Regions from separate parts of the Cytobacillus sp. EB106-05-05-XG126 genome, predicted to be linked through region 1. Evidence: riboswitches for the same ligand, from Rfam matches in the RefSeq annotation. Region 1 holds a riboswitch; each other region holds the start of a gene.
What was found. Region 1 has a riboswitch for S-adenosylmethionine ahead of metK (methionine adenosyltransferase). Riboswitches for the same ligand answer to the same signal wherever they lie in the genome.

Region 1 (3,116 bases):
TTAAAACAGTGCGGCGCTCGAATGAAATGATAATGAATGTTTCGGACTTTGTGCCGTCAACAGCAGGGTCTGCTTTGAAATTTGGAGCAGAAATGACTGTGAACTCTGCTTGATGATCCAATAGCTCGTCTTCTGCCGGGCGAATGAATAACTGGTGTGCAAAAAGGTTATGCCAGGCATATTCATTGATCACCTGGATAGGCATGCGGTGTTTTTTATCAGCACCTGCGAAGCCTTTGAAAACAAATACTTCTTCTTTTTCTTTTAAGTAATTGATTACTTTATTATAAAGATTAGAGAATGCTTCTTCAGAGATTGGCTGGTTTACGCTGCCCCAGTCCATTTTATCTTTATTTGATGCTTCTTCAACAATGTATTTATCTTTAGGGGAACGCCCTGTATACTTTCCTGTGGTAGCGCGTACAGCCCCAGTGGAAGTAAGGGACCCTTCATTGCGGTTTAAAACTTTTTCCACAAGCTGAGGAACGGATAATTGCACTTGAATGTTGCTGCCATTTAATAATTCACTCAATTCGTTTGATATGCTTACAGAGTTCATCTGATGAATACCTTCCTTTTTCCCGATTTTTTTATGAAAGTGATTACATCTCGAAATTAGTATAACACATTGAAATGATTAGTCTATACTATTACGAAACTTTTTTGTCTCTGTTATTAAATTGTCACAATTGGACAAGTAATCCACTTTAATCGCCTTATAACCGATATATGCTATTATAGAAGAAAGTGTTAATTTTACCATGGGACTGATCTAAAATGAAGACAATTGCCCTATATGATGGAACATGCTCTTTATGCAAGGAAACAAAGAGAATCCTTAAAAAACTCGATTGGCTGAATAAAGTGGAGTGGATTTCCCTGCAGGAATATGAAAAAGAGCCTGGGTCTATCTCATTTTCCAGACACGATTTGCGGAGGGAGCTTCATATTATTACCCCCTCCGGCAGCGTGATAAAGGGGTACTATGCGGTAAGGAGACTGCTGTTCCTCTTTCCTGCATCCTTTTTCATCAGCATCTTTTTATATGTACCATTCACTGCAATTCTCGGTGATCCGGTATACAAATGGATTGCGAAAAACAGGCAAAAATTTCTAAAGAAAAAGTGTGACGATGGAAGCTGTTCTCTGTAAGGGGGAAGCTTACATTTTTAAGCCGAAATTTAACGGTGAAAAATAATCAAAATCTGTTGACATGGTTCGATAAAATACGGTATGATTCAACCTTGAACGGATACTCTCTTATCCCGAGCTGGTGGAGGGACAGGCCCTATGAAACCCAGCAACCTGCTAAAGGCAATAATCAGCAAAGGTGCTAACCTGACGCAAGGACGTAATTCCTTGAACGATAAGAGTGAAAGGCGCGAATCGATTTGCTTTCAACCTTTTCACTAATGAGAAGGTTTTTTATTTTGCACAGGCAATGGGATGAACGGCTTTTGGAATGTACTATTTATGTGAGTTTTTGGCATGCTTATGAATCATGGATACCTGGCATTCTTGCCGGCGCTGTCTATTTTTCTAATAAAAACTCCATGTTTATTTCATACTACTAAGGGAATGAGTTCCGTATCAAACAGAGATCCATGAAATGACAGGGAAAAATTATTTTTCCGCTTCCCCATTTCTTATTTCTCGCTCAATTTTCTATTTATAAGGAGGAAGCCAGATGTCAACAAAACGTCGTTTGTTTACTTCTGAATCAGTTACTGAAGGTCATCCGGATAAAATCTGTGACCAAATTTCTGATGCAATCTTAGATGCGATTTTAGCTAAAGATGCGAATGCCCGTGTTGCTGCAGAGACTTCTGTAACAACTGGACTTGTATTAGTTGCAGGTGAAATCACAACATCTACATACGTAGATATTCCAAAAATCGTTCGTGAAACGGTAAAAGAAATCGGTTATACCCGTGCTAAATATGGTTTCGATTCAGAAACATGTGCAGTTTTAACTTCCATTGATGAGCAGTCTGCAGATATCGCAATGGGTGTTGACCAGGCACTTGAAGCACGCGAAGGGCAAATGAGCGATCAGGAAATCGAAGCAATCGGTGCAGGAGACCAGGGCTTAATGTTCGGTTTTGCCTGCAACGAAACGAAGGAGCTTATGCCTCTTCCGATTTCTTTGGCACATAAACTTTCCCGCCGCCTGACTGAAGTTCGTAAAGAAGAGATCCTTCCTTACCTTCGTCCGGATGGAAAAACTCAGGTAACGGTTGAGTATGATGAAAATGACAAGCCTGTCCGAATTGACACAATCGTTATTTCTACTCAGCATCACCCTGAAATCAGCCTGGAGCAAATCCAGCGCAACCTGAAGGAACATGTTATTAACCCGGTTGTTCCAAAAGAACTAATCGATGAGAATACAAAGTACTTCATCAACCCGACTGGACGTTTTGTTATCGGCGGACCTCAAGGGGATGCTGGTCTGACTGGACGCAAAATCATTGTTGATACCTACGGCGGATATGCACGCCATGGCGGCGGCGCTTTCTCCGGCAAGGATCCTACGAAGGTTGACCGCTCTGCTGCATATGCCGCACGTTATGTTGCGAAGAACATTGTAGCAGCCGGTTTGGCAGAAAAAGTGGAAGTTCAGCTTGCTTATGCAATCGGTGTGGCACAGCCTGTTTCAATTTCTGTTGATACATTTGGAACCGGTAAAGTGGATGAAGATGTATTAGTTGATTTAGTAAGAAAGCATTTTGATCTTCGCCCTGCAGGAATTATTAACATGCTTGGCCTTCGCCGCCCAATTTACAAGCAGACAGCTGCTTACGGACATTTCGGACGTACAGATGTTGACCTTCCTTGGGAGCGTACTGACAAGGCAGAAATTCTTCGTTCTGAAGCTGAATAATAAATTTAAAAGTGGGAGTTGCATTTACTATGTAACTCCCGCTTATTTTTTTGCGTCTTTATACATATAGGGTGATAATTCACTTTTCGGTCTTTATGCTCTTTAGTCGTTTATAATTATATGTTATCGTTTAAACTTCGGATAATGGCTTAATTTTCCGCACATATTTTTTTTATAATCCACGTGCTAATTATAAATGATTAGTGGTAGTATTATAGGGTATGTTTTCTAA
Region 2 (3,116 bases), on a different contig from region 1:
CTTTGAAGCCTCCAATTCAGCTATTGGCATGATTATTTCATTAGGGCAGGCTGCCACGGCCTTTGCCATGATTATCGGACCGGTTGTGGTAAGAAAAGTGGGAGAGGTAAAAGCTGTTGTGATCCTGCAGCTCATGTCACTTCCTTTCCTGCTTTTAACCGCTTATACTGAAAACCTTTGGCTGGCTGCCATTGGCTTTTTGTTCCGGCAGGCGTTGATGAATGCGGGAAATCCTATACAAATGTCATTGATGATGTCAAAGGTAAATGATTCGATGAAAGGACTGGCAAACTCAGTCAATCAGATGGTGTTCAATCTGGGCTGGGCTGTAATGGGCCCGGTTTCAACAGGAATCGTCATGAGATATGGAGATTATTGGGGATATGCACTCGTATTCACCATTACAGCTTCTTTATACTTGATTGGCTCTCTCTACTTTTTCTTTGTATTCAGAGGCTATAAAAAGACAAAAACTGAAGCAGCCTCTGTGAAAATAGTATGATCTGACATATTTCTCGGGAAATGAAAAGGCAATGCCAATTAAACAGGCAATGCCTTTCTGATTTTGTCGAATGAAAAATAAAGGATTAAAGCACTTTATTACTGAATATTAAAGTCAATTGACCCCATTAAAAGAGGTGAGGCTGTGAGGAGTTTACCTGATGTATTTATCCGGGAATTAAAGGCTAAAGGGCATCTTGGATTTTTCTTAAGAAGTTCAAACTTTTCTCTGCTTATTAAGGCGGGAAACACATGCATTCCTTTGAAAATTTCGAATGGGGAAATACAGAAGGCAAGCCGCACCAGCCATTTTGATGTTGAAATCTCGGGATCGGAAGAAGCTGTATTGTCACTGATTACAGGAAAAGTAAAGCTAAGGGATGCCATTTCCCAAAACGAAATAATGCTTGAAACCACTTACAGAAAAAAGTTGCTTCTCGAGTCTTTTTTCTGTTTAGGGAAAATTTCACTGCACAATACTTGACCGTTTTTTTAATAGTATGATAATATCGTTTTAATATTAATTAACTGAATATTCTTATCAAGAGAGGCGGAGGGACTGGCCCAGCGAAGCCCGGCAACCGGTAAAATACACGGTGCTAAATCCAGCAGAGCAGAATGCTCTGGTAGATAAGAAGAGTCGATATAGCCCTCTTCTTATGAAGAGGGTTTTTCTGCTTTTAAGAAATGAAATAAAAACATTTTTATAGAGGAGAGATAGCGATGACGGACAAACAGAAAAATTACCGCTTTGAAACAATTGGAGTACATGGGGGGCTGAAGCCTGACCCTGTAACTGGCGCGAGGGCGGTCCCAATTTATCAGAATAATGCTTATCAGTTCAAAAATACAGATCACGCTGCAGATCTCTTTGCCCTGAAAGAACCGGGATATATTTATAGCAGGATACATAATCCAACTGTCAGTGTGTTTGAGGAAAGAGTGGCCATGCTTGAAGGAGGAGTGGGTGCGCTGGCTCTTGCCAGCGGCCAGTCTGCTATTACACTTGCCATTTTAAATATCGCCGAAGCTGGTGATGAAATTGTAGCCGCATCCAATTTATATGGGGGCACTTATAATTTATTTGCAGTTACACTTCCCAAGTATGGAATAAAGGTAAAACTGGTGGATCCAAAGGATCCGGAAAATTTCCGGAGTGCCATTACAGATAAAACAAAGGCTGTCTTCGCCGAAACAATTGGAAACCCCAGCCTGAAAATCCTGGATATTGAAAAGGTTGCCGCAATTGCCCACGAAAACGGTGTGCCGCTGATTGTCGATAACACTTTTGCTACCCCTTATCTTTGCAGGCCTATTGAACATGGAGCTGACATTGTCATACACTCTGCGACAAAATGGCTGCTCGGCAATGGGACCACAATGGGGGGAGTTATTGTGGACGGCGGAAAATTTGACTGGAATTCTCCTAAGTTTCCGGGCTTTACAGAGCCTGATCCGAGCTACCATGATATTGTCTATAGCGAAGCAATTGGCGAAGCTGCTTATATTATCAAAGCACGGGTACAGCTGTTAAGAGACTTAGGACCTGCAATGAGTGCGCAAAGTGCATTCCAGTTCACACTGGGTCTTGAGACTCTGCATGTGAGAATGAAGGAACATGTTGCCAATACCAAAAAGGTAGTGGAATATTTGGAGGCGCACCCAGCCGTTAATTGGGTGCTCTATCCAGGTCATGAAAACCACCCGGACAAAGACTTGGCAGATAAATATTTGCCAAAAGGAGCCGGGGCAGTGGCTGTATTTGGAATTGCGGGCGGACGAGAGGCTGGAGCCAAGCTGATCAATAGCTTGCAGCTATGGGCACATGTGGCAAATGTCGGGGACGCAAAGAGCCTGATTATCCACCCTGCAAGCACTACTCATCAGCAGCTGGATGAGGAAGGTTTAAAGGCTGCAGGAGTGCCGGAGGACCTGATTCGGATTTCGATCGGCATCGAAAATGCAGAAGATTTAATTGAAGACCTGGAACAGGCGATAGAAGCAGCTGCAGGTCTCACATCGCTAGCTGCAAAAGCGTAAAGGAAAATTTACCATTCACTTTTTTCCGAAAGTTTGAAATTTCATCGTTGACACCTTTTTAATGGCTATGATACGATAGCAAACGTAGTTAAAAAACTGCTTAATTCATTTAAAGTATTAATTTAATATAGAACGTTACGCTCTTATCAAGAGAGGTGGAGGGAAGTGCCCTATGAAGCCCGGCAACCGTCAATTAGTTGAAATGGTGCCAATTCACTCAAAGCATAGCTTTGATAGATGAGAGAAAGGACTAAATTTTTTTATGCCTTTCTGCTCATGTGCAGAAAGGCATTTTTGCTTTTGCGCATGAAAGCCTATATAGAGTGAAGAATAGGGAATAAAAGCAGTCTATTAATTATTATCTGTATCTTTCGATAAAAGAGGTGACTATCACGTTGATTTCCATAAAAGATGTACAGAAGATATTCTCTTCAAAAAACGGTCAGGTAAAAGCAGTTGACGATGTGAACCTGGAGGTAAAAGAAGGAGAAATCTTCGGTGTTATCGGATACAGCGGTGCAGGTAAAAGTACCTTAATCCGCATGCTGAATGGGCTGGAGCTTCCTACCCATGGC
Region 3 (3,116 bases), on a different contig from region 1:
AACATTGCTGCCATCACTTCGGATCAGCTATATGGTTATGCCAGCAGCCCTGAAGCAGGACTTTGAAAAATTTAATGCTTATCAAAAGTCTGCTGTTTCAAGAATCGATCAGAGAGCTGCTGCAAAGTTTATGGAAAAAGGATTTTATTTATCCCATATCGCAAAAATGAGAACTTTATATAGAGCTAAAAGGAGCTGTTTAATAGATAGCCTGGCAAAGCATCTAGGAGAAAACTTTGACATAATTGGAGATACAGCAGGTTTGCATATCATCGTGACATTACCAGAAGGATTGAATGAATCTAAAGCAATTGAACTGGCAAAGTCGGCGGGAGTTGAAATCGATGCTGTTTTACATATGTATCATCTTCACAAGCCAAACAATCAAGTGATGATTGGATATGGCGCCCCCTCAATGGACGAGATTGAGAGAGGAGTCCAATTAATCGCTAATGCATGGAAAAGTTATCTTAGCCTTTAGACTAAGTCAAATATTCAACTAAAAGAGCTCTTATCTTACAGGATAACGCTCTTTTAGTGAAGTGGTAAACAGGCTCATCTTTTCCTTAACAGCCACCATAAAATCAAACAAATTCATCCCCTGGATTTGCTGGAATTTGTACAAGTCTTGCTTATAGTACATATGAATATGTTTCCCGGTGATCCCCCTTTTTTCTTCAATGGAAGTTATATGGCTATACGCAAATTCTTCAACTAATTCATTGTTTGTTTCTGATACCGGGATTCCATAGAATAGCAGTCTTTTGTTCGTTGCTGCAAATAAGCCTGCCTGCGGTGCTAAACAGTAATGTGCAACTAATGAACAGCTTAAACATTCAATAATGTTTTCACCTTCATGCAATACATTTTTAACCTGATTTTTAATGTTGTCCATGGAACTCCCCCTCATATTTCATCTGTCAAACCGCTGTCTTAACTGCCAGTATCAGCCCAGTAGACCAATCCAATTCTGTTATGTCCAGGTCAGGTCTGTCCTGCAGAGTTTTTAGAAGTTTAGTTGCTTTGATCCGAAATTCTTCAGGCAATTTCTGCTGCGGAAACACATCATGAATCACATAAAAACCGCCGATATTTAAATGATCCAGGGTTTTGTCCAGAAGCTCGAATTTCCCCGGCCATGTATCTGCAAAAATAAAATCGAACCCTTCCGACAGGTTTTGAATAAAAGCTGCTCCGTCCTCACAGCAAAATGTAATTCTGCTGTCATTCCCGAGGTACTTTCTCGCGATCGATTGCACTGTCGGATCTATGTCAACGGTGGTAAGCTTACTGCCTTCATCCATCCCATCCATGATCCATGAAGCAGACGCTCCCGTACCTGTTCCCAGCTCCAAAAAGCTTCCTCCAGATTTAGAGGCTGCCAGCCCCTTCAGTAAAAATCCTGTTTTTATATCACATGACTGCCCGAAGCCGAGCACATCTGATTCCTGTAATATCCTCGAATATGCTTCCGGTACCTGTATAACGCCGTTTTCCATTTTGCCATTCCTCCTCTTTCTTCGTTCTAATCTAAACCAAGCTCAAATTATAAAAGAGCATCAAAAAAAGGCCTCTTTATAAGAGGCCTTTACTTATCAAAACGACCTCTTATCTCCCAGAGCGTCAACTCTGTTGGAATTAGCACCTTCCTGACATAATCAGGGGTTGCTGAGGCTTCGCAGGGCCAGTCCCTCCACCTCTCTGGATAAGAATTTGTATAAAATTTATATTTTCAACCAAGTATTGCATAGTTTCTGCCAAATGGCAATACTTTAACTCTTTTAATCTATTTCAAATTTTTAATGAACAGCTTCCTCCCCCTGATAAATCCTAAAAGCCGGAACAATCGTATCCGACACAATTTCTTTCCCCTTTTCACGGATGAAGTCCAATTTATAGTACGCTTCGAATCTCTGGCTGATTTCTGTTTTTACCAATTCAGGCGGAGTGACGACGATGAATTGGAACTTCAGCTTATGGGCTACAGCGAAAATAGGATCAAGCACATGGGCAGAAGCAGCTTGGCCGAAAGGATTATCACAGACTAGCGGAACCCAGCTTTGATCGGTTTCACTCTTGACCGAAAGAAGCATCATCATCATAACCATGCGGGCAGATAGCTTTTGACCGCCGCTTCCATCAGATTTCTTCTTCGAACCCTGGTTGATCGTCTGCCAGGTCGAATAATGCTCACGCTGCGGTTTACCGTACATGAATGCATTGTCTGTACGCATGTTATAAACCAGGAGCTCCGGATAGCGATTTCTGAGGGAAACAAATAAAATTTGCTCATCACTGATAAGCTGTTTGATTTCCTGATCAAGCACCGGATTATTATCATCAATCATCTCAAATCGCTTCGTAATTTTATTAATGGCTGAAACGAAATGCTGTTTCAGTAAAGGTTCGACATCTTCCGCTTTTTTAGGCAGGATATCTTCTTTAAGCTGGACGAGCGGAAAAGAACCCCTTTCATTCTTAAGCTTCATTTTCGCAATCATCGAGCGAATTGCCTCTGAAATGCTCATTACCTTCATGCTTGCCCTGCTTGCCCAGAAGTTTTGCGCCTTTTCCGCCCGTTCTTTGTCGCGCTCCAGCTGCTCCAGACCGCTCTGAGAAAAGCGCTTCATGTTTTGGACGACACTTTGAATATGCGCATAATGCCTTGTATCCATATGATCAAGCGTAGTTAAGACTTCATTCTTAAAGCGGATTTCCCAATCCTTGCCTTCAATAGCAAGCTTTAAATTTCTTAGTGATTGTTCAATCTTCGCATGCTTCTCTTGCCCTTCATCCTGAATAGCCTGATGTTTTTCACTCCAGGATAGGGTGCTTTGCTTTCCTTGATTCTTAATTTTCTCTATGTCTTCATCTGTAAATGCGGCCGCTTCCTCTTTAAGAATGACGGATAAATGCAATTGATCTTTTTCAAACTCAGTTATGCTTTGTTCTGCCTCTTTTTTGCGTTCTTCCGTTTTCTTTATTTCTGCATTTGTCTGTTTGGTCTGGTCAGTAATTTCGATCGTCTTCACTTCCAGATCAAGCTCTTCCCATTCTTCAGGCTTTTGATCATGCTTGGCCACTTTTTTTGAGGATTTTTTACGCTGATCCATTCC
Region 4 (3,116 bases), on a different contig from region 1:
CATGTTAAAGACCTGTATTCCGGATTAAATAATCCTTTATTTAATAAACAGCAGGCTTAGTATCCACCATCTCTAAACATACTTCAGGAGGGGCAGCTCAAAGGCTTGCCCCTTCTGTTTTTTAGACCGGCTGTACCTGCTTATACTTCCCTGCCGTGACTGCATAATCTCCAAGCACTTGATAAGCCTTCAAACCGGATTTGTCTAATAATGACACAGCTTCTGCAGCTCCCTTAACGATCAGGGCCTGTTCTGACACTTTGCTGGCGATTTCAACTCCCTCAGGGAATTCATATCCTTCAGCATCACCCAATATAACCCAGAGCGGCTGTTCAGGAACATTTTCTTCCGATCCAGCTTCCTCAAATACTGAAGGTAAATCGGCTTTGCCCACATGAATCAGATCTTCAATAATCGCACTCGCTGTCGGGAACATGCCTGCTCCAGGTCCCTGCAAACTGATATTTCCGACAATATCCGCATCGATTGAAACGGCATTCTGCACGCCTTCTACTCTGTATAAAGGATGAGATTCTCCTGTCAGGACCGGCTTTACTGTACAGCGGACAGAATCTTTTTCCTTCTGAATTGATGCTATATGTTTAAATTTCAGCCCCAGCGAATCAGCCAAACGGATTTGTTCAATCGTAATATCAGTAATGCCTTCTCTTACAGAGTATTCCTGTTCCGGCGCTTTCCCGAATACAAGCTCGCTCAGAACAACTGCTTTGTAAAAGGCGTCATATCCTTCGATATCGTTTTTAGGATCGGCTTCTGCATAGCCTTTTTCCTGAGCGATTTTCAATGCTTCTTCAAATGATACGTTCTCCTCGCGCATACTTGTCAAAATGAAATTGGATGTGCCATTTAAAATTCCTTCAATCCGTTCGATCCTGTTGGCATTCAGCAGCTGCCTGATGGTCTGAATGATGGGGATTCCGCCGCCGACTGTTGCTTCAAATCCCAGTGATACATTCTTTTCTTTTGCCAGCCTCGCAAGCTCACTTCCATGAAATGCAAACATCTCTTTATTCGCTGTAATGACGTGGCATCCTCTCGATATGGCCTGGCGCAGATACGTATAGCCCGGCTCCCTGCCAACAATGGCATCAATTACGACATCAAGCTTTGGAAGCTCAATAATATCCTGAAAGTCATCTGTTAAAAGCACCTCTTCATCAGGCAAAGAATGTTTATTCACATTTTTGACCAGGATAGCTGAAACCTTCACTTCTTTCCCAAGTATCGCCTGAAGCCTTTCCTGATGCTTTCTGATTGTTTCATACACTCCTTTTCCTACAGTTCCAAACCCCAATAGCCCGATCGTTATCGCTGACATTATTTATTCCCCCTTGATAAAATTTATAAAGCCGCCGTAAAAACAAAAAACCCCTTCCGTCCATTACAGACAAGAAGGGGTTTGAATTAATATTCCGTTCATTCCGCCTTCTTATCTTCGGAAAATGTATTCCTCTGAATTTGGCACCGTGCATGAATGCTGGTTGCCGAGGCTTCATAGGGTCAGTCCCTCCGCCTCTCTTGATAAGAAGTTTCTAAGTATTCAATTTATATGAATCATAAACATTTATCAGGTCTGCGTCAACCTTTTTTGAAAAATTATTTTCTTCAGACGCTTTCACTTTCATTGAAATCTTCCGTTATGATCTCAAGAAAATGCTTAAGAATTCTGGCAGTCAGCCCCCAGATGACCTTATCCTGGAAATAGTAAAATACCTCTTCCGCTCTTCTTGTCTGCCAATTGTAATTTTCACCTCCGGCAATCAAATCAAAAGGGAAATTTTCTTCTGGCTCTACCTTAAAATTCACGTGATACGTTTCCGGTTTTACTTTTTTCAGAAATGACAGAGGCACAGTAAAAACCTCTTCTACTTCATCAGGGTTCGGCACAATCTTGTCTGGGTTTTGGATAATGCCTGCATAAGGGTAAATAATTTGACCGAAGGAAATCATGTAATCCAGCGGGGAAACATTTGTGATGCTGTCATCGCCCACACCGAGTTCCTCAGAGGTTTCACGGATGGCCGTATGCTCTTCATCCCTATCTTCCGGATCTATCCTTCCGCCGGGGAAACATACCTCCCCAGGCTGCCTTCTCATTTTTAGTGAACGTACTTCAAATAGGACATGTACCTCATTATTGATTTCAACCAGCGGAAGCAAAATAGCGAACTTCGAAAATCGCTCACTCCCCAAAATGATTGGGGTTCTGTTCCTTAACCTTTTAGTCAGTTTCTCAATCTCCATATCTGCCCACCTCCAGCAGCAATTCAATTCAGTTATTATCTCTTTATCATACTGTATTCTTTGAGTTTTATTAATTTTTATGGCTTGTGCCAAATACGGACTATATGCTATTGCATCCTGACTTCAAAAGTAAAAGAACGTTTCTCCGCCTGCAAATCAGGGAAAATAAAAAAATATCATAATACACTGGGAGTGAAAAATATGAAGAAGAATATATTAATAGGCGGATACGATACACAGCAAGAGCTTAAAGAAGCCATTGAAGGTGCAGGGTCAAATGGATATCAGAAGGAAAATCTCGTGATCGTCTCAAAGGATGGCGCAAATCTTGAGAGCTTTGCAGACAATTACGGAGTGAACTTGCGAATAGTCGGTTCCCAGGAGCTGGGCAATCAGCGCTTTCTTGATTCTGTTAAAGCTCTTTTCATGGGAGAAGACCCTGCCACAAGTTCAGGAATTGATCCCGATAAAAAAGATGGTACACGGTTTGATGAACATGACCTGGATCAATACGCAGGCATGGTTTTTGACGGAAAGTATGTTTTAATCGCTGACTATTATGGGAAATATCCAAACTCCACTCAGGACAACCAGAGAATCACTGCCGAAAACTCTGAAGGATATATGGAGAGTGCTTCAGCCCGGGAGGTTGTCCATGAATCGGATATCAAAACACTGGCAGATAAATCCGCTGATACATGCTGTGTCAACGATAATTCCAGTCGTGTACAGCATTCACATACTTCAGCAGAGGTGAAAACCAGTGGTGAAGTAAATCGGGAAGAAGTGCTTACAAAGGACAGGCTTAAATAGCAGCAGCCCCCTGAAAATGGGGGCTTTTTGCTGAAACA

Region 2: another riboswitch for S-adenosylmethionine. It lies ahead of AC3WTL_RS16170 (O-acetylhomoserine aminocarboxypropyltransferase/cysteine synthase family protein); the one in region 1 lies ahead of metK (methionine adenosyltransferase).
Region 3: another riboswitch for S-adenosylmethionine. It lies ahead of AC3WTL_RS06995 (O-methyltransferase); the one in region 1 lies ahead of metK (methionine adenosyltransferase).
Region 4: another riboswitch for S-adenosylmethionine. It lies ahead of AC3WTL_RS20645 (homoserine dehydrogenase); the one in region 1 lies ahead of metK (methionine adenosyltransferase).

Annotation. Positions count from the first base shown of each region.
Region 1 is NZ_JBYTDU010000002.1:10,599-13,714, forward strand. Features, by position in the region: gene pckA (phosphoenolpyruvate carboxykinase (ATP)) at 1-559, opposite strand, end outside; gene AC3WTL_RS10585 (thiol-disulfide oxidoreductase DCC family protein) at 778-1,152, shown strand; SAM riboswitch class I at 1,258-1,373, shown strand; gene metK (methionine adenosyltransferase) at 1,688-2,884, shown strand.
Region 2 is NZ_JBYTDU010000005.1:53,333-56,448, reverse strand. Features, by position in the region: gene AC3WTL_RS16180 (MFS transporter) at 1-502, shown strand, start outside; gene AC3WTL_RS16175 (SCP2 sterol-binding domain-containing protein) at 647-985, shown strand; SAM riboswitch class I at 1,037-1,138, shown strand; gene AC3WTL_RS16170 (O-acetylhomoserine aminocarboxypropyltransferase/cysteine synthase family protein) at 1,225-2,541, shown strand; SAM riboswitch class I at 2,682-2,785, shown strand; gene AC3WTL_RS16165 (methionine ABC transporter ATP-binding protein) at 2,937-3,116, shown strand, end outside.
Region 3 is NZ_JBYTDU010000001.1:1,405,438-1,408,553, forward strand. Features, by position in the region: gene pdxR (MocR-like pyridoxine biosynthesis transcription factor PdxR) at 1-481, shown strand, start outside; gene AC3WTL_RS06990 (PH domain-containing protein) at 512-895, opposite strand; gene AC3WTL_RS06995 (O-methyltransferase) at 921-1,499, opposite strand; SAM riboswitch class I at 1,606-1,712, opposite strand; gene AC3WTL_RS07000 (coiled-coil domain-containing protein) at 1,800-3,116, opposite strand, start outside.
Region 4 is NZ_JBYTDU010000011.1:38,498-41,613, reverse strand. Features, by position in the region: gene AC3WTL_RS20650 (hypothetical protein) at 1-60, shown strand, start outside; gene AC3WTL_RS20645 (homoserine dehydrogenase) at 122-1,339, opposite strand; SAM riboswitch class I at 1,448-1,549, opposite strand; gene AC3WTL_RS20640 (NUDIX hydrolase) at 1,627-2,265, opposite strand; gene AC3WTL_RS20635 (general stress protein) at 2,467-3,078, shown strand.